DNA from 2 places in the Rhodoferax sediminis genome. Region 2 is predicted to be linked to the other one. Evidence: riboswitches for the same ligand, from Rfam matches in the RefSeq annotation. Region 2 holds a riboswitch; the other holds the start of a gene.
The links. A riboswitch is a leader RNA that binds a small molecule or an ion and turns the genes downstream of it on or off. The one in region 2 is predicted to bind S-adenosylhomocysteine.
Positions count from the first base shown of each region.

Region 1: another riboswitch for S-adenosylhomocysteine. It lies ahead of metH (methionine synthase); the one in region 2 lies ahead of ahcY (adenosylhomocysteinase).

Region 1 is NZ_CP035503.1:4,290,636-4,302,366, forward strand. It holds gene metH (methionine synthase) at 1-1,965, opposite strand, end outside; S-adenosyl-L-homocysteine riboswitch at 2,040-2,128, opposite strand; gene EUB48_RS20760 (Crp/Fnr family transcriptional regulator) at 2,183-2,782, shown strand; gene EUB48_RS20765 (PACE efflux transporter) at 2,801-3,241, opposite strand; gene EUB48_RS20770 (homocysteine S-methyltransferase family protein) at 3,257-4,333, opposite strand; gene EUB48_RS20775 (rhodanese-like domain-containing protein) at 4,402-4,794, shown strand; gene EUB48_RS20780 (MFS transporter) at 5,055-6,287, shown strand; gene EUB48_RS20785 (maleate cis-trans isomerase family protein) at 6,395-7,123, shown strand; gene hydA (dihydropyrimidinase) at 7,151-8,575, shown strand; gene EUB48_RS20795 (aspartate/glutamate racemase family protein) at 8,604-9,359, shown strand; gene EUB48_RS20800 (GntR family transcriptional regulator) at 9,465-10,178, shown strand; gene EUB48_RS20805 (RecQ family ATP-dependent DNA helicase) at 10,349-11,731, shown strand, end outside.
Region 2 is NZ_CP035503.1:483,242-494,972, forward strand. It holds gene EUB48_RS02270 (heavy metal translocating P-type ATPase) at 1-442, opposite strand, end outside; gene cadR (Cd(II)/Pb(II)-responsive transcriptional regulator) at 531-977, shown strand; gene EUB48_RS02280 (TspO/MBR family protein) at 1,063-1,569, shown strand; S-adenosyl-L-homocysteine riboswitch at 1,631-1,728, shown strand; gene ahcY (adenosylhomocysteinase) at 1,792-3,225, shown strand; gene EUB48_RS02290 (TlyA family RNA methyltransferase) at 3,230-4,021, shown strand; gene metF (methylenetetrahydrofolate reductase [NAD(P)H]) at 4,018-4,857, shown strand; gene EUB48_RS02300 (O-acetylhomoserine aminocarboxypropyltransferase/cysteine synthase family protein) at 4,931-6,208, shown strand; gene EUB48_RS02305 (DMT family transporter) at 6,233-7,129, opposite strand; gene paaE (1,2-phenylacetyl-CoA epoxidase subunit PaaE) at 7,154-8,257, opposite strand; gene paaD (1,2-phenylacetyl-CoA epoxidase subunit PaaD) at 8,305-8,838, opposite strand; gene paaC (1,2-phenylacetyl-CoA epoxidase subunit PaaC) at 8,832-9,626, opposite strand; gene paaB (1,2-phenylacetyl-CoA epoxidase subunit PaaB) at 9,706-10,029, opposite strand; gene paaA (1,2-phenylacetyl-CoA epoxidase subunit PaaA) at 10,026-11,066, opposite strand; gene EUB48_RS02335 (DUF2235 domain-containing protein) at 11,268-11,486, shown strand; gene EUB48_RS02340 (23S rRNA (adenine(2030)-N(6))-methyltransferase RlmJ) at 11,488-11,731, opposite strand, start outside.

The sequences.
Region 1 (11,731 bases), 580 kb from region 2:
GGCGTACACGCGCACGGCCTCGGTGCCCACGACCTCGTCCTTCAGGATCTCGGGGAAGTGCCCGGCCAGGTCCCAGGTCTGGAACAGCGGGCCCCAGTCGATGTAGCGGGTGACCTCGGTCAGGTCGAAGTTCTTGAAGACGCGCCGCCCGATGAACTTCGGCCGCGTCGGCTTGTACGCCGCCCAGTCGATCGGCGTCTTGTTGGCGCGCGCGCGCGCCAGGTCCCACATCGGCACCTGCTTCTTGTTGGCGTGCTGGATGCGCACGCGCTCGTAGTCGGCGTTGATCTCGGCCACGTATTTGGCGGCCTGATCCGACAGCAGGCTTTGCGCGGCGCCCACGCTGCGCGAGGCATCGGGCACGTACACCACCGGGCCTTCATAGTGCGGCGAAATCTTCACCGCGGTGTGCACGCGGCTGGTGGTGGCCCCGCCGATCATCAGCGGGATCTTCTTGATGCGGAAGTGATCGTCCTTCTGCATCTCGCCGGCCACGTACTGCATCTCCTCCAGGCTCGGCGTGATGAGGCCGGACAGGCCCACGATGTCCGCGCCCTCGACCTTGGCGCGCGCCAGGATCTCGTGGCAGGGCACCATCACGCCCATGTTGATGACCTCGAAGTTGTTGCACTGAAGCACCACGGTCACGATGTTCTTGCCGATGTCGTGCACGTCGCCCTTCACGGTGGCGATGACGATCTTGCCCTTGGTGCGCACGTCGCGCCCGGCGGCCTCGTCCTGGCGCTTTTCTTCCTCGATGTAGGGAATCAGGTGCGCCACGGCCAGCTTCATCACGCGCGCCGACTTGACCACCTGCGGCAAGAACATCTTGCCCTGGCCGAACAGGTCGCCCACCACGTTCATGCCGTCCATCAGCGGGCCCTCGATCACGTGCAGCGGGCGCCCGCCCTTGGCCAGGATGCCCTGGTACGCCTCTTCGGTGTCCTCGGTGATGAAGTCGGTGATGCCATGCACCAGCGCATGCGACAGGCGCTGCCCCACGGTGGCGGGGCGCTCCAGCGTGCCGCGCCACTCCAGCTTCTTGCTGTCGTCGCGGGCCGCACCCTTGGCGTTTTCGGCGACCTCGACCAGCCGCTCGCCGGCGTCGGGGCGGCGGTTCAGCACCACGTCCTCCACGCGCTCGCGCAGCTCGGGCTCGAGGTCGTCGTACACGCCCATCATGGCGGGGTTCACGATGCCCATGTCCATGCCGGCCTTGATCGCGTGGTACAGGAACACGGTGTTGATCGCCTCGCGCACCGGGTCGTTGCCGCGGAACGAGAAGCTCACGTTGGAGACGCCGCCCGACACCTTGGCGCCCGGCAGGTGCTGCTTGATCCAGCGCGTGGCGTTGATGAAGTCCACGGCGTAGTTGTTGTGCTCCTCGATGCCGGTGGCAATGGCGAAGATGTTGGGATCGAAAATGATGTCTTCGGGCGGAAAACCCACCTCGTCGACCAGCACGCGGTAGGCGCGCTCGCAGATCTCGATCTTGCGCTGGTAGGTGTCGGCCTGGCCCAGCTCGTCAAAGGCCATCACCACCGCGGCCGCACCGTAGCGGCGCAGCAGCTTGGCCTGCTGCTTGAAGGGCTCCACGCCCTCCTTCATGCTGATCGAGTTCACGATGCCCTTGCCCTGGATGCAGCGCAGGCCGGCCTCGATCACCTCCCACTTGGACGAGTCGATCATGATCGGCACGCGCGCAATGTCGGGCTCGCTGGCGATCAGGTTCAAGAAGCGCACCATGGCCGCCTTGCTGTCGAGCATGGCCTCGTCCATGTTGATGTCGATCACCTGGGCGCCGTTCTCGACCTGCTGGCGCGCCACGGCCAGCGCCTTCTCGTATTCGCCGTTCAGGATCATGCGCGCGAAGGCCTTGGAGCCGGTCACGTTGGTGCGCTCGCCGACGTTCACGAACAGCGAGGACGCGTCGATGCTCACGGGCTCGAGGCCCGAGAGTTTCATGGGGGAAATTTGTGCATCTGGCATGGCTCACCTTGTGTCTGCGCTGACCCCCTGGTTGCAGGGCCAGCCGTTGATACCGGTGAGCGTCGTTGATCGGGCTGGATCCTGCTCAAGCCTGGCGGGCCGGCCATGGTGCCGGTTCGCTGCAACGCTCCTTGAGTTACCATGATTTTAATCGGGTCCGGCAGTTTGGGCTCGCGGCACCACTGGCGTAACCATGTTCAAGACCCTTTTTGGCAGAAATCCGGCGAGTTCCAGCCATTCCAACAACCACAGTGCGCGGCTGCGCGCGCTCGAGGGCTCGGCCAGCGCGGACAAGGCCGCCGCCATGCTGATCGGCCCGGCCGCCCTGATGCAGCTGAGCCACGACGAGGCCCGCATCGTGGTGAGCTACATGCGCCCGCACCGGATCGATCAGGGCACCATTTTTATCCGCGAAGGCGATGTCGACAAAACCGACTTCATGCTGCTGGTGCTCCACGGCGAGGTCACGGTGGAAACCATCGTGGTCAGCCGCTCCGAGCCGATCACGCTGACCGTGCTCGGGCCGGGGCGCGTGATCGGCGAGATGGGCCTGTTGGATGGCGAGCCGCGCGCGGCCTCGTGTACGGCCACCACCGACGTGCACGGCGCGATCCTCACGCGCGGCGGGCTGGCCCAACTGCTGGACGACGACCCGCGCACCGCCGCCAAGCTCATGATGGCGATCTCGCTGCGCCTGGCCGTGCGCCTGCGCGAGAGTACCGACAAGCTCAAGATGTACACCCAGCTCACGCAAGCCATGCAGCAGGAAATCAACCAGCCGACGGTGCAGTAGCGCGGGTCGGGGCCGGCCTTAGACGCCGCGCACCGGATCGCCCGTGGCCGAGGCCGGCAGGCCGAACACCCGGTCGAAACCCCAGTTGAAGACGAAGGTGTAGATCAGGAAGAACACCACCAGGCCCAGGTCCAGCAGCAGGGCCTGCAGCAGGCTGATGCCGAACCACCAGGCGATCAACGGCACCAGCGCCGCAATCAGGCCGCCCTCGAAGCCGATGGCGTGCGCCACGCGCCGGGCCAGGCTGCGCCCGCGCACGCTCTGGCGCGCCTCCCAGACCTCGAACAGGGTGTTGAACACCAGGTTCCAGGCCACGGCGATGCAGGACGCCGCCACCGCCACCCCGCCCGAGTCGCCCAGGCCGTGGCCCGACATCGCGGCCAGCGCCCAGGTGGAGCAGACGATGGCGATGAGCTCGTACAGCGTGACGTAGACAAATTTTCTCTTGAGGCCCTGCATGGCGCGCCGCTCAGTTCAAGCCGCTTCCTTGTAGAAAAAATCGCGCTTGAGCGTGCGCGCGGCCAGCGGCGCGACCGCCTCGCGGATGGCGCCGATGTGCTCGGGCGTGGTGCCGCAGCAGCCGCCCACGATGTTCACCAGGCCCTCGGCCGCAAACTCCTTGAGCAGGCGCGCCGTGACGTCGGGGGTTTCGTCAAAGCCGGTATCGCTCATCGGGTTGGGCAGGCCCGCGTTGGGGTAGCAGCTGATGAAGGTGTCCTCCGCCACGCGGTGCAGCTCCTGGATGTAGGGGCGCATCAGCGCCGCGCCGAGCGCGCAGTTCAGCCCGATGGCGAGCGGACGGGCATGACGCACGCTGTGCCAGAAGGCGGTGACCGTCTGGCCCGACAGGATGCGGCCCGAGGCATCGGTCACGGTGCCGCTGATGATCAGCGGCAGGCGTTCGCCGGAATGGTCGAAAAACTCGTCGATGGCAAACAGCGCGGCCTTGGCATTGAGGGTGTCGAAGATGGTCTCGACCATCAGCACGTCGGCGCCGCCTTCCACCAGGGCTTCGACCTGCTCGTAGTAGGCGGCGCGCAGCGCCTCGAAGCTCACGTTGCGCGCGCCGGGGTCGTTCACGTCGGGGCTGATGCTGGCGGTCTTGGGCGTGGGGCCCAGCGTGCCGACCACATAGCGCGGCTTGTCGGGCGTGGAGAACTTGTCGCAGGCGGCGCGCGCCAGTTTGGCCGACTGCAGGTTCATCTCGCGCGCCAGATTCGCCATGTCGTAGTCGGCCTGCGCGATGCTGGTGGCGCCGAAGGTGTTGGTCTCGATCAGGTCGGCGCCGGCCGCGAGGTAGCTCTCGTGGATGTCGCGGATCACGTCCGGGCGCGTCAGGCTCAGCAACTCGTTGTTGCCCTTGACGTGCTTGTGGAAGTCCTTGAAGCGGTCGCCGACGCTGCCGGGGCCGGCGTAGCCCTCGCCGCGGTACTGCTCCTCGCTGAGCTTGAAGCGCTGGATCATGGTGCCCATGGCGCCGTCCAGGATGACGATGCGTTGGGCCAGCAGGGCTGGCAGGGCTTGGGCGCGGGTGTATTGAAGGGGCTTCATAAGGTTTGTATTGTAGAAAGTGTGGCCCGGCCGGGCTCGCGCGGGGGTTTCCCCCGGACAATACCGGCATGAAAAACCTGCTCCCCCACGAGGCCTGGGCACTGATCCAGCAGCAGCCCGACACACTGTTCGTGGACGTGCGCATGGAAATCGAGTCGCTCTATGTGGGGCGCCCGCCCGGCGTGGAAAACATTCCCTGGTACGAATACCCCGACATGACGCCCGACCCGGCCCACTTCGCGGCCGCCGTGGAGCGCGAGGCCGGCCGCAAGGACCGCCCGCTGCTGCTGATCTGCCGCAGCGGAACGCGCACGCAGCACGCCGGCCAGGCGCTGGAGGCCGCGGGCTTCACCGACGTGGCGCACGTGGTGCATGGCTTCGAGGGCGATCTGGACGCGCACTTCCGCCGCTCCGTGCTCAATGGCTGGCGGCATGACAACTTGCCGTGGGAGCAGATGTAGGCGGGCCCGGGCCCATTCTTTACCACCATTTCTGTCAGCAGTGTTTTGTTTAACGTATTGTCAACATTAGTGTAAACACTGATGTTGATGTCAATCGATGCCTCCTAGACTTCCATTCCACGGCGCCACGTCCGGGCCGCCACCTAATGGAGTAAGCGTTTATGAGAGTTTCACCCAACACGACAGCGGCTTTGCAAAGCCCGGCCGCCTTGGCCGGCGAGAACGTGGCGCCTACCAAGGTGCGCTGGAAGATTTTCCTGATGATGCTGTTTCTCATCTCGATCAACTACGTCGATCGGGCCTCCCTGTCGGTGGCCATGCCCATCATTTCCAAGGAGTTCAACATCGGTCCGGCCATCGAAGGTCTGCTGCTGAGTTCGTTCTTCATGACCTATGCCTTCATGCAGATCCCGGGCGGCATGCTGGCCGACCGTTTCGGCCCGCGCATCGTGATCGCCGGCGCCACGATCGGCTGGGGCTTCTTCCAGGCCATCGCCGCCGTCTGCACCGGCTGGGTTCCGCTGCTGCTGACGCGCCTGGGCCTGGGTGCGGCCGAGGCGCCGATCTACCCGGCCGGCGGCAAGCTCAACGGCATCTGGATGACGCAGACCGAGCGCGGCCGCGGCGCAACGTTGCTCGATGGCGGTGCCCCCTTGGGCGCCGCGCTGGGGGCGATCCTGATCTCGGGCCTGATCGCCACCTTCGATTCCTGGCGCACGTCGTTCGTGGTGGCCGGCGTCGGCACCCTGATCGCCGGCTACTTCGCCTGGAGCTACATCCGCAACGACCCGCGTGAACATCCGGGCGTGAACGAGGCCGAGGCCAGCTACATCGAGGCCGCGCACGCACGGGACGTCGCCAGTGAGCCCGCCGTCATCAGCGGCCGTGTGCTGGACTTCTTCAAGTACCGCTCGGTGTGGGGCATGTTTTTCGGCTGGATGTGCTTCAACGCGCTGTTCTACGGCCTGCTGACCTGGATGCCGACCTACCTGTCCAAGGTCCATGGCTTGAACATCAAGGAGATGGGCGGCGCGGTGTTCATCATGTTCTTCTCGGGCTTTGTCGGGGAACTGGTGGGCGGCTGGGTCGCGGACAAATGGCGCGCTGCCGGCGCCTCGCAAAGCAAGGTGCTGCGCTCGCTGTTCGGCTTCTCCTCGATCATTGCCACCGCCGCGATCTACAGCGTGTCGCAGATCAAGGACCCGGTCACCGTCGTGATCATGTTGTCGGTCACCCTGTTCTTCCTGCGCTGGTGCGGCCTGTTCTGGTGCATTCCGTCCATCCTGGGCACCCGCGACCGCGTCGGCTTCCTCGGCGGCACGATGAACCTGGGCGGCAACGTGGCGGGCATCGGCGTCCCCATCGTGGTCGGCCTGATCGTCCAGGCGACGGGTTCCTACTTCCTCGCACTGATGTTGTTTGCGGCGGCCGGCGCGGGCCTGTTCATCTGCTCCACGTTCCTCATCGACTACAGCAAGAAGCTGCCGGTCTGAGGAGCGACAGCGCAGCCACAAGCCCGGGCCGCCGCCAAATTGAGGCGGCGGCCCGGGCTGCCGGCCTCCAAGAAGCGCATGCAACGCTACCCACAACCGAATTCACCATGACCCAACGCAAACTGATCGGCGTCTTGACGCCCTCCTCCAACACCGCGCTCGAGCCGCTGACCAGTGCCATCGTCAGCAGCGTGCCCGGCGTCTCGGCTCACTTCTCGCGCTTCACCGTGACCGAGATCTCGCTGGGCGACCAGTCGCTCAAGCAGTTCGAGGACAGCAAGATCATCGAGGCGGCGCGGCTGCTGGCCGATGCGCACGTCGACGTGATTCTCTGGAGCGGCACCTCTGCGAGCTGGCTCGGCTTCGAGAAGGACCGCCAGCTGTGCGCACGCATCACCGAGGCCACTGGCATTCCGGCCACCACTTCGGTACTGGCGCTCAACGAGTTGCTGGCGGCGCAGGGCGCGCGCACCCTGGGTCTGGTGTCACCCTATGTGCAGGACGTGCAGGAGCGCATCGTCGCCAATTACGCCGGTATCGGCATCGATTGCGTCGCCGAACGGCATCTCGATCTGACGGTGAACTTCGCGTTCAGCGAGGTCGCGCCCGACACGCTGCGCGGCATGCTGCGCGAGGTGGCCCAACAGCGGCCGGACGCCATCACCATCATGTGCACCAACCTGCACGGCGCCCAACTCGCGGACGAGATGGAGCGCGAACTGGGCATCCCCATCTACGACTCGGTCTCCACCGTGGTGTGGCGGGCGCTCAAGACCATCGGCGTCGGGCCGCGCGCCGTGAAGGGCTGGGGCCGCCTCTTCAGCGAGCGGTCCTGAGCCCCAATCCCCCGACAAGAAACGACCATGACATCTTCCGAACTCGACCTGGTGGTGCGAAACGCGCAGGTGGCCACCGCCAGCGACACCTTCCACTGCGACCTTGGCATCCAGGGCGGCCGCATCGTGCAACTGGGACTGGGCCTTCCCGCCGGGCGGCGCGAAATCGACGCGGCCGGCCGCGTGGTGACGCCCGGCGGCGTCGATGCCCACTGCCACCTCGACCAACCCATGGAAGCGCCCGCGCGCATGGCCGACGACTTCGACAGCGGCACGCGCTCGGCAGCCTGCGGCGGCACCACCACGGTGATCCCCTTCGCGGCCCAGCACAAGGGCCAGTCGCTGCGTGCCGCGGTCGAGGACTACCACCGCCGCGCCGAGGGCCGCGCCCATGTGGACTATGCCTTTCACCTGATCGTGAGCGACCCGACACCGCAGGTGCTGACCGAGGAGCTGCCCGCGCTGATCCGCGAGGGCTACACCTCGTTCAAGATCTACATGACCTACGACGACCTCAAGCTCGATGACGGCCAGATCCTCGATGTGCTCGACGTGGCGCGCCAGCACGGCGCCATGGCCATGGTGCACGCCGAGAACGCCGACTGCATCGAGTGGCTGACGCGCCGGCTCGAGGCCAGCGGCAAGACCGCGCCGCGTTTTCACGCGCACAGCCGCCCGATGCTGGTGGAGCGCGAGGCGACGCACCGCGCGCTCGCGCTGGCCGAGCTGGTCGATGTGCCGATCCTGATCGTGCACGTGTCGGGCCGCGAGGCGGTCGAGCAGATTCGCACAGCCCGCAGCCACGGCCTGAAGGTGTTTGCTGAAACCTGCCCGCAGTACCTGTTCCTGACGGCCGAAGACTTGGGGCTGGACGACAGCTACAAGGGCGCGCGCTGCATCTGCAGCCCGCCGCCGCGCGACAAGCGCAACCAGCAGGTGATCTGGGACGGCCTGGCCGACAGCCTGTTCACCATTTTTTCGTCCGACCACGCGCCCTTCAAATACGACGCGCCCGAAGGCAAGAAGCCGGGCGGCGAGGAAGTGGCGTTCCGCCACATTCCCAACGGCATTCCGGGACTGGAAACCCGCCTGCCGCTGCTGTATTCCGAAGGCGTGCTGGGCGGGCGCATCACGCTGAACCGTTTTGTCGAACTCACGGCCACCAACCCCGCCAAGGCCTACGGCCTGCATCCGCGCAAGGGCACGATTGCCGTGGGCAGCGATGCCGACCTGGTGATCTGGGATGAGCGCGCGGTGACCTTGCGCAACGAGCAACTGCACCACAATGTGGACTACACGCCCTACGAAGGCATCCAGCTGCAGGCTTGGCCCGCCCTTACGCTGGCCGGCGGCGAGGTGGTGTGGGATGGGCAGAACTTCCATCCGCGCCAGGGTCGCGGGCGTTTCCTGCCTTGTGCGACACCGTCGCTGCTGCCATCAAGCCGGCGTTGAATTCACCCTCTGTCATGGAGTCCCGCGTATGCGCATCCTGCTGATCAATCCCAATACCTCCCAAAGCGTTTCCGACCTGATTGGGTCAGAGGCACGCCGGGCCGCCTCTGCATCCACCCAGATCGAGGTGGTGACCGCGCCGTTCGGCGTGGCCTACATCGAAACCCGCTTCGAGGCGCTGATCGGCGCCTACGCCGGCGCCACGCTCGCCGCGGAGCACGAGGCCCGGCACGACGCCCTCGTGATTGCCGCGTTCGGCGACCCAGGCCTGGCGGGCATTCGCGAGGCGGTCGACATTCCGGTGCTCGGCCTGACCGAGTCGGCGCTCATGAGTGCCTGCATGCTGGGCAGCCGCTTTTCCATCATCGCGATTTCGCGCCGCATCACGGCGTGGTACCGCGAGACGGTGCAGGCCAACGGCCTGGTGGACCGGCTCGCGAGCATTCGTTGCCTGAACCAGCCGCTGCGCGATATCGGCGCGGTGCAGGAAGACCACGAGTCCCGACTGCGCGAGCTGTGCCTGCAAGCCGTGGAGCAGGACGGCGCCGACGTGCTGATCATCGCCGGCGCGCCGCTCGCGGGCCTGGCGCGCTCGATACGCGCGGACATTCCGGTGCCGCTGGTGGACGGCGTGTCCAGTGCCGTGCGCCATGCGGAAACGCTGATCGCGCTGGCGCCCGGGCGCGCGCGCGGGGGCAGCTACGCGCCGCCACCGCGCAAGCCTAACCAGGGCCTGTCGGCGCCGATGCAGGCCCTGCTGGCGCGCGAGCGGCCGCCCGTCTGAACGCCCGCACGGTGGGCCGCTAAAATGCCTGCTGGTCCGCTCGCCTCCCGCTGGCGCGGCCCATGCCCGAAGCCCCCGCACGGGCAGCGACACCACTTCCGAGCCATGCCACCCAAAGCCATCCCTATTCGCGAGAAAATCACCGCCGCTGCGGAGAACACCGTCGAGGAAATCGTCGAGAAGATCTACACGGCGATTCTCGAGCACCGCCTCGCGCCCGGCACGAAGCTGGGCGAGGACCGGCTGGCCGCGATTTTCAGCACCAGCCGCGCGCGCATCCGCGAAGTACTGGCGCGCCTGGCCAATGAGCGCGTCGTCGACCTGATCCCGCAGCGCGGCGCTTTTGTCGTCAAACCCACGGTGGAGCAGGCCTTTGACGTGTTCGAGGCGCGCCGCATGATCGAGCCCGGCATCCTGCGCCGGCTCGTCGCGCGGCTGGACGCCGGCATCCTCACGCGGCTGCGCGAGCACCAGCGCATGGAAGCCGAGGCACGGCGTATCGGAGACCAGCGCGCCATCGTGCGCCTGTCGGGCGAGTTCCACCTGTTGCTGGCCGAACTGGCGGGCAATACAGCCCTGGTGCGCAGCATGCGCGAGCTGTCCACCATCACCTGCCTGATCATCTTCCTGTACGACGCGCCAACGGCCACCAGCTGCCGTGAAGACGAGCACAGCGCCATCGTGGCCGCCATCGCTGCGAAGGACGCCAGCAAGGCCGAGACACTGATGCTGCATCACCTCGACAGCATCGAGCAAAGCCTCAAGCTCGAAGGCGTTCCGGTCGACGGCGATCTCGAAGCGATCTTCCAGGACCTGTGAGCCACGGCGCGCGGTGCCATGACGGCAGACCCGCCGCCGGGCCGTGCCGGTTTGCCCGGACAATAGAGGGCATGAATCGTTCGATTCCGCATCAAATCACCTTCAAACCCATAAGTGGTATGCGCTACCAGCTATTTTTTTAATAGCATCCTGAGAACTTCCTTCCCCGCATGACTTCCCAAAACAGCGCCATCCTGCGCGAGGTGTTCGGCTACGAGGCGTTTCGCGGCCCGCAGCAGGCCATCGTCGAGCACGTGGTGGCGGGCGGTGACGCGCTGGTGCTGATGCCCACGGGCGGCGGCAAGAGCCTGTGCTACCAGATCCCGGCGATCGCGCGCCAGCGTGCCGGCCGGGGCATCGCGGTGGTGGTGTCGCCGCTGATCGCGCTGATGCACGACCAGGTCGGCGCGCTGCGCGAGGCCGGCGTGGCCGCGGCCTTCCTCAATTCCACGCTCGACTGGGAGCAGACACAGGACGTGGAGCGCCGCCTGCTGCGCGGCGAGATCACGCTCCTGTACGCGGCGCCCGAGCGCGTGACCACGCCGCGCTTTTTGTCGCAGCTCGATGCGCTGCACGCGCGCGGCCAGCTGTCGCTGTTCGCCATCGACGAGGCGCACTGCGTGAGCCAGTGGGGCCACGACTTCCGCCCCGAATACCGCGCGCTGACCGTGCTGCACGAACGCTACGCCGGCGTGCCGCGCATCGCGCTCACGGCCACGGCCGACGCGCTCACACGCGCCGACATCATCGAGCGGCTGCAGCTGGAGGAGGCGCGGCTGTTCATCAGCAGTTTTGACAGGCCGAACATCCGTTACAGCATCGTCGAGAAAAAGGACGCGACCACGCAACTGCTGCGCTTCATCGAGGGCGAGCACGAGGGCGACGCCGGCGTGGTGTATTGCCAGTCGCGCAAGCGCGTGGAAGACGTGGCGCAGACGCTGCAGGACGCGGGCATCAACGCGCTCCCGTACCACGCGGGGCTCAACGCCGCGCTGCGGCAAACGCACCAGGACCGCTTCTTGCGCGAGGAAGGCGTCGTGATGGTCGCCACAATAGCGTTCGGCATGGGTATCGACAAGCCCGACGTGCGCTTTGTCGCGCACCTGGACATGCCGAAAAACATCGAGGGCTACTACCAGGAAACGGGCCGCGCGGGCCGCGACGGCCTGCCAGCCGACGCCTGGATGGTGTACGGCCTGCAGGACGTGGTGAACCAGGCCCGCATGATCGACGAGAGCCCGGCCGGCGACGACTTCAAGCGCGTGATGCGCGGCAAGCTGGACGCGCTGCTGTCGCTGGCCGAAGCCAGCGATTGCCGGCGCGTGCGCCTGCTCGGCTATTTCGGCGAAACCTATGAGCGCGCCTCGTCCGACGCCGGGCCGCCCCAAGGCGGACACGGCCCCCTCGGGGGGCAGCGAGGACACGAAGTGCCGAGCGTGGGGGCCACATGTGGCAATTGCGACAACTGCCTGAACCCGCCTGAGGTGTGGGACGGCACCGATGCGGCGCGCAAGCTGCTGTCCACCATCTACCGCGTACAGCAGATGAGCGGC
Region 2 (11,731 bases):
CGGCGGCACGCGCCTCGATCAGCTCGGCAATGGCATACAGCGCCATGACCATGGCCGCTTCCGGCCACTGGCCGATGACGAAGGCGCCTGTCACGGCCACGCTCATCAGCGCGTTGATGCCCAGCCTGCCCCGGCGCAGCGCATTGATGCCGCTGGCATAGGTCTCGGCGCCCGCGAGCCAGATCGCGACGGCCGCGATGGCCAGCCCCGCATATTTCAGCGAGGTGACGTCGCCGGCGAAGAAATGCAGCGCCTCCGCGCCGATCGCCAGCGCGAGCGCGGCGCCCAGGCGCGCAACGCCCGTTGGCTGGTCGTGATCGTGATCATGCCCCGCGTGAGCGTCATGCGTCCCCTGCGGCGGGGGCGTTGGCGGCGTCGCGCTCACGGGCGCGCAGCACCCGTCTGCGCTACCGGGGGCGGGGGTGTGTCTGGTTTCGGCCATGGGGTGGTTTCTCATCTGGCCTCTATTGAAAACCCTGTAGCCGGTATAGAGTCAAGCAGTTTCAAAATGGCCTCGAAAGGAGCTGCCTGTGAAGATCGGCGAACTGGCCCGGGCGACGCTCACCCCGCTGGAGACCATCCGTTTTTACGAACGTGAAGGCCTGCTGCCGCCAGCGGGCCGCACCGACGGCAACTACCGTATCTACGGCCACGAGCATGTCGAGCGGCTGACCTTTATCCGCCACTGCCGCACGCTCGATATGGCACTCGGCGAGATTCGCGCGCTGTTGCGCTTCAAGGCCTCGCCGCAGGAGAACTGCATGGCGGTCAACGAGCTGCTGGATGCGCATATCGGCCATGTGGCGCAGCGTATCCGCGAGTTGCGATCGCTTGAAAAACAGCTGAAGGTGCTGCGCCAGCAATGCAGCGAGGCCAACGCGGCCGCCGACTGCGGCATTCTCAAGGGGTTGTCGGGCGAGATGGTGGCAGACCGCCCCGCGCCGAAAAGCCGAAAGCATGTGCAGGGCACGCATTAGAGGCGGCCTTTGCTGCGACTCATCGGCTTGCCGGACCAGGGCGTAGTGATAATGTTCAGGGCGTCCCCTCTCATTTTTTAGACCCATGCCAACCACTACCCTGCAGCCGCATTCCCGTCAGATGCAACTCCTGGGGCTCGTTGCCTGGCTTGTCCTCTCGTTTGTGGCGGCCGGTGTCGGCGCCATTGCATCGGTCGAGGCGGCATCGTTCTACGCGCAACTCATGCGGCCGTCGTGGGCGCCGCCGGCGTCCGTCTTCGGGCCGGTCTGGTCGGTCCTCTACGCACTCATGGGCGTGGCCGCATGGCTGGTGTGGCGCGAGCGGGGGGCAACGCGAGAGGCGCTCACGCTGTTCGTCGCGCAACTGGCCGCCAATGCACTGTGGTCGTGGCTTTTCTTCGCCTGGCACCAGGGGGCGCTGGCGTCCGCAGAGGTGCTGGTGTTGCTGCTGCTCATCGCCGCCACCATCGTCGCGTTCTGGCGCATCCGCCGTTTGGCCGCGGTGCTCATGCTGCCGTACCTGGTGTGGGTGTCTTTTGCATCGGCGCTGACCTGGTCCATCTGGCAAAGCAACCCCGGGCTTCTCCAGTGAGTCCTGTCGCGGCCAGGGTCCATCCCAACCCCGTCGTCTGAGCTTCACGCTAAAATACGCCACTTCCGAGGAGCGTTGCAGTTCACACCATGTGGACGAGGCTCGGACAGCATGGCTTGCCAAACCCGGCGCGCCGTGCATCAACTGCGCTCACCCACGGGTCTGTGCGGTGAGTTTTTCCCCGCAGCCCGTGGTTGTTCAAATTCATTTTTGGAGTTAACCATGAGCGCTGTTCTCAAACCTGCCACCCACCAAGATTCCGTTGTTGCCGACCTGTCGCTGGCCGCCTGGGGCCGCAAGGAACTCAATATTGCCCAGACCGAGATGCCCGGCCTGATGGCCATCCGCGAGGAATTCGCCAAGTCCCAGCCGCTCAAGGGCGCGCGCATCACCGGCTCGTTGCATATGACGATCCAGACCGGCGTGCTGATCGAGACGCTGCAGGCGCTCGGTGCGCAGGTGCGCTGGGCCTCATGCAACATCTTTTCGACGCAGGACCATGCTGCCGCCGCGATCGCCGCCCAGGGCACGCCGGTATTCGCCATCAAGGGCGAGTCGCTCACCGACTACTGGGACTACACCCACCGCATCTTCGACTTCGGCGCCAAGGGCACGCCCGGTGAAGGGCCGAACATGATCCTGGACGACGGCGGCGACGCCACGCTGCTGATGCACCTGGGCCAGCGCGCCGAGAAGGATCTGGGCGTGCTGGCCCACCCGACCAGCGAGGAAGAACGCATCCTCTACGCCGCGATCAAGGCCAAGCTGGCCGTCGATGCCAACTGGTACACGCGCAAGTCGGCCGAAATCATCGGCGTGACCGAGGAGACCACCACCGGCGTGCACCGCCTGAACGAGATGAGCGCCAAGGGCACCTTGCTGTTCCGCGCCATCAACGTGAACGACTCGGTCACCAAGAGCAAGTTCGACAACCTGTACGGCTGCCGCGAATCGCTGGTGGACGGCATCAAGCGCGCCACCGACGTGATGATCGCCGGCAAGGTGGCTTGCGTGGCCGGCTACGGCGACGTGGGCAAGGGCTCGGCGCAGGCGCTGCGCGCGCTGTCGGCGCAAGTGTGGGTCACGGAAATCGACCCGATCAACGCGCTGCAGGCCGCGATGGAAGGCTACAAGGTCGTGACCATGGCGTACGCCGCCGACAAGGCCGACATCTTCGTCACCACCACCGGCAACAAGAACGTTATCACGCACGACACCATGGTCGCCATGAAGGACCAGGCGATCGTCTGCAACATCGGCCACTTCGACAACGAGATCGATGTCGCGTCGATCGAGAAGTACGAGTGGGAAGAGATCAAGCCGCAGGTGGACCACATCACCTTCCCCGATGGCAAGAAGATCATCCTGCTGGCCAAGGGCCGCCTGGTGAACCTGGGCTGCGGCACGGGCCACCCGAGCTTCGTGATGTCGTCTTCGTTCGCCAACCAGACCATCGCGCAGATCGAACTCTTCACCAAGCCCGACGCCTACCAGGCCGGCAAGGTCTATGTGCTGCCCAAGCACCTCGACGAGAAGGTGGCGCGCCTGCACCTGAAGAAGGTCGGCGCCATGCTGACCGAGCTGACCGACGAGCAGGCCGCCTACATCGGCGTGAGCAAGAACGGCCCGTACAAGGCCGACAGCTACCGCTATTGAACAGATGCGCGCCGACCAGTTGCTGCAGGGACGCGGCCTTGCCACGTCGCGTTCGCAGGCCCAGCGCCTGATCGCGGCGGGCGTGCGCTGGCAGCCCGCCATGACGCACGCCGCGGCCTGGAAAACCATCGCCAAGAACAGCGACGACGTGCCCGCGGACGCGCGCATTGAACTGCTCGACGCCGCCGAGGCGCGCTACGTCTCGCGCGGCGGCCTCAAGCTGGAGGGCGCGCTGCGCCAGAGCGGTTTGAGCGTGGCCGGCAAGCGCTGCCTGGACGTGGGCCAGTCGACCGGGGGCTTTACCGATTGCCTGCTGCAGCACGGCGCGGCCGGCGTGGTCGGCGTGGATGTGGGCCATGGCCAGTTGCACCCGGCCCTGCGCGGCGACGCGCGCGTGTTCTGCATCGAGGGCGTCAACGCCCGCGCCCTGGATGCTACTGATTTAATAGCTGATAGCGAAGACGTGGCGGGGGCTGCGGCCTCATTTGATGCAAATTTTGAGGTGATCGTGGGCGACCTGTCGTTCATCTCGCTCACGCTGGTGTTGCCCGCGCTGGTGCCCCTGCTGGCGCCGCAGGGCGCGCTGCTGATGCTGGTCAAGCCGCAGTTCGAGCTGCAACCGGGGCAGGTCGGCAAGGGCGGCATCGTCAAGGACGCCACGCTCTACACCCTGGTCGAGCAGCGCATTCGCGACAGCCTGGCGTCCCTGCAGATGCAGGTGCTGGGCTGGTATGACAGCGCCATCACCGGCGGCGACGGCAACCGCGAGTTTTTTGTTTACGCCACCAAACCATGAACCCTCCTTCCACCCTCCCGGTCAGTTTTGAATTCTTTCCGCCGAAAACGCCCGAGGGCGTTGAGAAGCTGCGTGTGGTGCGCCAGGCCCTGTATGCGCAAAAGCCCGAGTTTTGCTCGGTGACTTACGGTGCGGGCGGCTCCACGCAGGAAGGCACTTTTGCCACGGTGCGCGACATCCTGGCCGAAGGCGTAGCCGCTGCCTCGCATTTTTCCTGTATCGGCGCGACCCGCGCCTCGGTGCGCGAGCAACTGGGTCAGCTCCGGGCCATGAAGGTGAAGCGGCTGGTGGCTTTGCGCGGCGACCTGCCCAGCGGCTACGGCGCCGGCAGCGAGTTCCACCATGCCAGCGACCTGGTCGCCTTTATCCGCGCGGAAACGGGCCACCACTTTCACATCGAGGTCGCCGCCTACCCCGAGATGCACCCGCAGGCCAAGTCGCCGCAGGCGGACCTGCAGGCCTTCGCCACCAAGGTCAAGGCGGGCGCCGACTCGGCCATCACGCAGTACTTCTACAGCGCCTCGGCCTACCTGCGTTTCATGGACGAGACGCGCAAGCTCGGCGTCGATGTGCCGGTGGTCCCCGGCATCATGCCGATCACCAGCTCCACGCAGCTGATGCGCTTTTCCGATGCCTGCGGCGCCGAAATCCCGCGCTGGATTCGCCTGCGCCTGCAAGGCTTTGGCGACGACACGGCGAGCATCCGCGCCTTTGGCCTGGACGTGGTGACCGACCTGTGCATGCTGCTGCGCGGTGCCGGCGTGCCGGGGCTGCACTTCTACACGATGAACCAGTCGGTCGCCACGCTGGAAATCTGCCGCCGGCTGGGGTTATGAGCTTGTAACGTTTTGATCGTCGACAGCGGGTCGAGGACGGTCTAGGATGGTCGACTTTTGTGGAGAACAACGAATGAAGATTGAAACCCTCGCCGTGCATGCGGGCTACAGCCCCGATCCCACCACCAAGTCGGTGGCGGTGCCGATCTACCAGACCGTGGCCTACGCGTTCGACGACACGCAGCACGGCGCCGACCTGTTCGACCTCAAGGTGGCGGGCAATATCTACACCCGCATCATGAATCCGACCACGGCGGTGCTCGAAGCGCGCGTGGCGGCGCTGGAGGGCGGCGTGGGCGCGCTCGCGGTGGCCTCCGGCATGACGGCCGTCTCCTATTCGATCCAGACCATTACCGCGTCCGGCGACAACATCGTGTCGGCTTCTACTTTGTATGGCGGCTCCTACAACCTGTTCGCCCACACCTTTCCGCAAATGGGCATCGAGGTGCGTTTTGCCGACTACCGTGACCCGGCCTCGTTTGCCAGGCTGATCGACGCCCGCACCAAGGCGATCTTTTGCGAGTCCATCGGCAACCCGCTGGGCAACGTGACCGACCTGGCCGCGCTGGCCAGGGTCGCGCACGACCACGGCGTGCCGCTGATCGTGGACAACACCGTGCCCAGCCCGTACCTGTGCCGTCCGTTCGAGCATGGGGCCGACATCGTGGTGCATGCGCTGACCAAGTACCTGGGCGGCCATGGCACCAGCCTGGGCGGCGCGATCGTCGATTCGGGCAAGTTCCCGTGGGCCGAGCACAAGGAGCGCTTCAAGCGCCTGAACGAGCCCGACGTGAGCTACCACGGCGTGGTCTACACCGAGGCCTTCGGCCCGGCCGCCTACATCGGCCGCGCGCGCGTGGTGCCGCTGCGCAACCTGGGCGGCGCGCTGAGCCCGATGAACGCGTTCCAGATCCTGCAGGGCATCGAGACGCTGCCGCTGCGCATGGACCGCATCTGCGAGAACAGCCTGCGCATTGCGCAGCATCTGCAGGCGCATCCCAAGGTGGCCACGGTGAACTACGCCGGCCTGCCCGAGCACCCCGACCATGCGCTGGTCAAGAAGCTCATGGGTGGGCGCGCCTCGGGCATCATCAGCTTTGGCCTGAAGGCGCCCGACGGCCGCGCGGCCGGCGCCCGTTTTCAGGACGCGCTCAAGCTATTCCTGCGGCTGGTGAATATCGGCGACACCAAATCGCTGGCCTGCCATCCGGCCTCGACCACGCACCGCCAGCTCGACCCGCAGGAGCTGGCCAAGGCCGGCGTCTCGGAAAACATGGTGCGCCTGTCGGTCGGCATCGAGCATATCGATGACCTGCTGGAAGACCTGGACCAGGCGCTGGCCGCGGTCTGACGCAGCGTGGGGCGGCCCCGGCCGTCAGTCGGACCGGCGGTTGACCAGATAGATGCCGGGCAGCACCAGCGCCATGCCCACGGCGTGGTAGCCGTGCACCGGCTCGCCCAGCACCAGCCAGGCCAGGATGGCCGCATACAGCGGCCCGAGGTAGAGCACCACGCTGACGCGCGCGGCGCCCAGCTCGCGCAGCATGACCGAATAGGCGAGATACGCGGCGAAGCCCGGCAGCACGGCGGCCGCCAGCGCCAGCTCGAATCCGGCCCTTGAGAATGCGGGAACGGGGCTGAAGGCGGCCTCCCAGGCGGCAAACGGCAGCAGCACCGCCACGCCGGCCAGGCTGACGACGCCGAGCCGGGCGCCGTCCCCGAGCGGGCTGGGCCAGCGCTTGAGCAGCAGCGAGTAAAACGTCCACGCCACGGTGGCGGCCAGGATCCAGGCGTCGCCCACCGACCACTGCACCTTGGCCAGCTGTGCCCATTCGCCCTTGAGCACCACGTGCAGCACGCCCGCCAGCGCCAGCGCCACGCCGCACGCCTGCACGGCGCTGAACGGCTCCTTCAGCCAGAGCCGGGAGATCACGACGATCATCACCGGCGACAGCGCGTAGATCAGCGCGATGTTGGTGGCGCTGGTAGTGTGCCCGCCCAGGTAGACCCAGGCGCCGCAGATCCACATGCCCAGTGCGCCGAGCACGACGCTGTGGCGCCAGTCGGCGAGGACGAGCCGGCGCTGCGCCCACAACTCGGTGCGTGCGAAAAAGCAGAAAAGCAGCCCCGCCGTGAGCCAGCGCTGCAGCGCCAGCACGTGCGGCTCGATCACGCCGGGCGCGCGGCGCGCGATCAGGTAGTTGACGGACCAGAAGGCAGGGGTGATGAAAATCAGTGCAACGGCGAGGCGCTGGCGGGAACGTGAAGACATGCCGCCATTATTGCGGGTGCGCTTTCAACGCTCGTCGTAGCTCACCACCAGCCGGTCCGTCAACGGCCGCGCCTGGCAGGTCAGCACAAAGCCCTTGTCCATCTCCCAGGGCTCGAGCGTGAAGTTCTTGTCCATCCGGACCTCGCCCTCGATCACCTTGGCGCGGCAGGTGCAGCAGACGCCCGCCTTGCACGAGTAGGGCAGATCCAGCCCCGCGGCCAGCGCCGCATCGAGCACATGGTCGTCCCGCCCCATGCGCAGTTCGTTCGGTTTGCCGTCGAGCATCACGGTCAGTGCGACGGTTCCGCCCCCGGCCTTTTGCTGGCCGGCAGCCACGGCGGCCCGGCGCTCGGCCGGGGCCAGCGCTTCCAGGGTGGGCGAGGTAAAGCGTTCGGTGTGAATCTGCCGCTGCGGCACGCCGGCCGCCAGCAGCGCAGCCTCGGTGTCCTCGATCATGGCCTCGGGGCCGCAGATGAACACCTCGTCCATGCTGCCCACGGGCAGCAGCGCGGCGATGACGGCGCGCACCTTGTCGCCGTCAATGCGGCCCTGCAGCAACTCCACCTCCTGCGCCTGGCGCGACAGCACATGGATCAGCGTGAGGCGCGAGGGGTAGCGGTCTTTCAGGTCCTGCAGCGTTTCGTTGAACATCACGCTGGCCATGCGGCGGTTGCCGTAGACCAGCGTGAATTTGGATTCGGGCTGCTCCTCCAGTGTGGAGGCCATGATGGACAGGATGGGCGTGATGCCGGAGCCCGCCGCAAACCCCACGCGGTGCAGGGCGCGCGGCCGGCGCACGCCAAAGCGCCCGTCGGGCGGCATCACTTCAATCGTGTCGCCGGCCTTGAGCCGGGTCGCGGCCCAGTTCGAGAACACGCCGCCGTCCATCGGGCGAATGCCGACCTCCACCTCGTGCGCAACGTTTAGCCGGCTGCGCGGACAGCAGATGGAGTAGCTGCGGCGTACCGACTCGCCGTCGATGTCGGCGCGCAGCGTCAGGAACTGGCCGGGCTCGAACGCAAAGGTCTCGCGCAGCGCGGGCGGAATGGCCAGCGTGACGGCCACGGCGCCGGCTGCTTCGGGGCTGATGCGCGAGACGGTGAGCTCATGAAAATGGGGGATGGCCATGGGGTGGGGCGCTGTTGCGAGCGTGCGGTGTGTGGGGTTGGGTGGGCTTAGTGGGGCTTGAAAAGGTCGAACGGTTCCATGCAGTCCAGGCACCGGTACAGGGCCTTGCAGGCGGTCGAGCCGAAGTGCGAGGTCTCGGTCGTGTTTTCCGAGCCGCAGCGCGGGCAAGCCACCGCTGGTAGAGCATGTTGCGCTACTGATTTCGTAGCGAATCGAATCACGTTGCTGGCCGCCAGGGTGTGCGGCGGCGCGATGCCGTACTCGCGCAGCCGGGTCCGGGCGCTCTCGGTCATCCAGTCGGTGGTCCAGGCCGGCGCGAGTTGCGTCACCACCCGCGCCGCCAGGCCGTGCGCCTGCAGCGCTGCGCGCACATCGTCCTCGATCTGGCCCATGGCCGGGCAGCCGCTGTAGGTCGGGGTGATGACGACCTCGAGTTCGCCGTCCCGGCTGCGGATGTCGCGCAGGATGCCCAGCTCGCGGATCGAGACCACCGGGATCTCGGGGTCGGTGACCGCCTCGAGCAGCGCCCACACCTGCTGCAACTCGGGCGCCAGCGGCGGTTGCGCGAGGGTGTTCACCACGTGGCCTCGGGGTGTTGCCGCGCCAGCCCCTGCATCTCGCCCAGCAGGTAGCTCAGGTGCTCGGAGTGCAGCCCCTTCTTGCCCTGCGGAATGTAGCCGCCGGCCGGCGGCCGCGCCAGCGTGGCTTCGAGCAGGGCGTCATCCACCAGCGTGTTCCAGGCGGCTTGCAGCGTCGCGGTGGCAACGCCGGTGGCGTCCGCGCTTGCTGCGGTTTCCATAGCACTCGGCGTCCAGAACTCCTGGGCGTAGGGCATTAAATGGTTCAAGGCGGCTTGTGCCCGGGCATGCGATTCGGCCGTGCCGTCGCCCAGGCGCACCAGCCAGTCGCGCGAATGGCGCAGGTGGTAGTGAGCCTCTTTCAGCGACTTGGCGGCAATGGCGGCGAGCTGCGCGTCGTGGGAGCTTTGCAGCGCCTCCCACAGCAGCACCATCAGCGCGCTGTAGAGGAAGTTGCGGGCGATGGTGGTGGCGTAGTCGCGCTCGGCGGCGGCGCCGGGCGCCAGCGCACCGTGGTGCGGCAACTCCAGCAGGGTGTAGTTGCGGAACTCCGCGGCGTCGCGAAAGTAGGCCAGCGCGTCTTCCGTCACGGCCTCGGTGGCGCCGTCGCTCATGAGGGCGGCGGCGTGCTGGTACAGCAGGCGGGCCTGGCCGATCAGGTCCAGGCTCATGTTGGCCAGCGCAATGTCTTCTTCCAGAATCGGGCCGTGGCCGCACCACTCGGCGTTGCGCTGGCCCAGCACCAGCGCGTTGTCGGCCAGGTGCAGCAGGTAGTCGGTATGCGCGTTCATCAGATAACCTCCGCGCGACGCGCTGCGGTATTCGCCTTGGGAGCGGCCCTGCGGCTCATGGCCTGCCCAGTCGCCGCCATCACATGTGCCCCACTTCGTCGGGAATTTCGTAGAAGGTGGGGTGGCGGTAGATCTTGTCGGCCGCAGGGTCGAAGAACTCGGCCTTGTCATCCGGCGCGCTGGCGGTGATGGTGGCCGAGGGCACCACCCAGATGCTCACGCCTTCCTGGCGCCGCGTGTACACGTCGCGCGCCATCTGCAGCGCCTGCCCGGCGTCGGCGGCGTGCAGGCTGCCGCAGTGCTTGTGCTCCAGGCCCTGCTTGCTGCGCACAAAAACCTCCCACAGCGGCCACTCCTTGAGGGCCGGTGTGACAGGGGGCGTGGAGGGGACGGGCGTACTCATGCGACTTCCTTCAGTTGGCGGGCTTTTTGTTTGGCCGCATGGGCCAGCGCGGCGTCGCGTACCCATTGGCCCTCCATGTGCGCCTTCACGCGCGTGCCCAGGCGTTCCTTGTTGCATGGGCCGTTGCCGTTGACGGTGGCCCAGAACTCGTCCCAGTCGATCGCGCCGTAGTCGTGCTGCTGGCGTTCCTCGTTCCATTTCAGATCCGGGTCGGGCAGCATCACGCCCAGCACCCGGGCCTGCGGCACGGTGGCATCGACAAATTTTTGCCGCAGCTCGTCGTTGGAGACGCGCTTGATGCCCCAGCGCATGCCCTGCGCACTGTTCGGGCTGTCGGCGTCGGGCGGGCCGAACATCGCCAGCACCGGCCACCACCAGCGGTTCACCGCGTCCTGCACCATGTCGCGCTGGGCCGGCGTGCCCTTCATCTGCGCCAGCAGGCTCTCGTAGCCCTGGCGCTGGTGGAACGATTCTTCCTTGCAGACGCGGATCATGGCGCGCGCATACGGTCCGTAGCTGCAGCGGCACAGCGGAATCTGGTTCATGATGGCCGCGCCGTCGACCAGCCAGCCGATCACGCCCACATCGGCCCAGGTCAGGGTCGGGTAGTTGAAGATCGAGCTGTATTTGGCGCGCCCCGTGTGCAGGCTGTCCAGCATCTGCTCGCGCGAGGTGCCCAGCGTCTCGGCCGCGCTGTACAGATACAGGCCGTGGCCGCCTTCGTCCTGCACCTTGGCCAGCAGGATGGCCTTGCGCTTGAGCGAGGGCGCGCGCGAAATCCAGTTGCCCTCGGGCTGCATGCCGATGATCTCGGAGTGCGCGTGCTGGCTGATCTGGCGCACCAGCGTCTTGCGGTACGCCTCGGGCATCCAGTCCTGCGGTTCGATTTTCTGGTCGGCGTCGATTCTTTCGTCGAAGCGCGTCTGCAACTGCGTTTGCCGCGCAAGCTCCGCTTCATTCAAGGGGCGCGCCACCGCCTTGAGCGCGGGTTTTCCGGAATGATCCCCATCGGGGACATCGAGCGACTGGGTGTACATACGAAGGGCTCCTGTGCCGGCCAAAAAGGCGACTGCTGCCAGTATAGCGAATTAACCGACCGATCGGTCGGTTAATTGTGCGAACCACGCCCGGCCGGGCTTGTTGTGCGCCATGGAGGGCGTATGGCTGCTGGCGCGAGCAAGGAGGACGATATGCCGAAAACGATCAGACCCTTGACGGGGGCGATCCCAAGCTCACCAATGTCTGCAAGCTGTTCGGCTGGCCACACCGATGTCGGCGGTGGCCACCCCGAGCACGCGTTGTCTGACGTGCCGCTGCTCTGGTTCATCGACCGGCTGCAGCACCCGGATGTCGGCTTGCCGTTCCAGCGCAATCCCCGCACGCTGGTCGCCCCGACCCCTGCGCTTGTGCCCACCGCGTTGATGGCCGCAGCGCTTGGGCGATGGCGCTCGCGATGAACTACCCGCCGGCCTCCAGCGTGTAGCCCTTGCCCTGGCCGCGCCCCAGCACCTGCAGCACCTGCGGCAGCGCGGCGGCCAGCGCGGCTTTCAGGGTGTGCGGCGGGTTGATCAGGAACATGCCGCTGGCGCGCAAGCCGGGGCGGTCGTCCAGTCCCTGTGCCAGGTCGGCGCCAATGGCCAGCGTGGCGTGCAGCCAGGGCTTTTTGGCCTGGGTCGCGAGGGTCTTCAGACGGCGCGGCAGA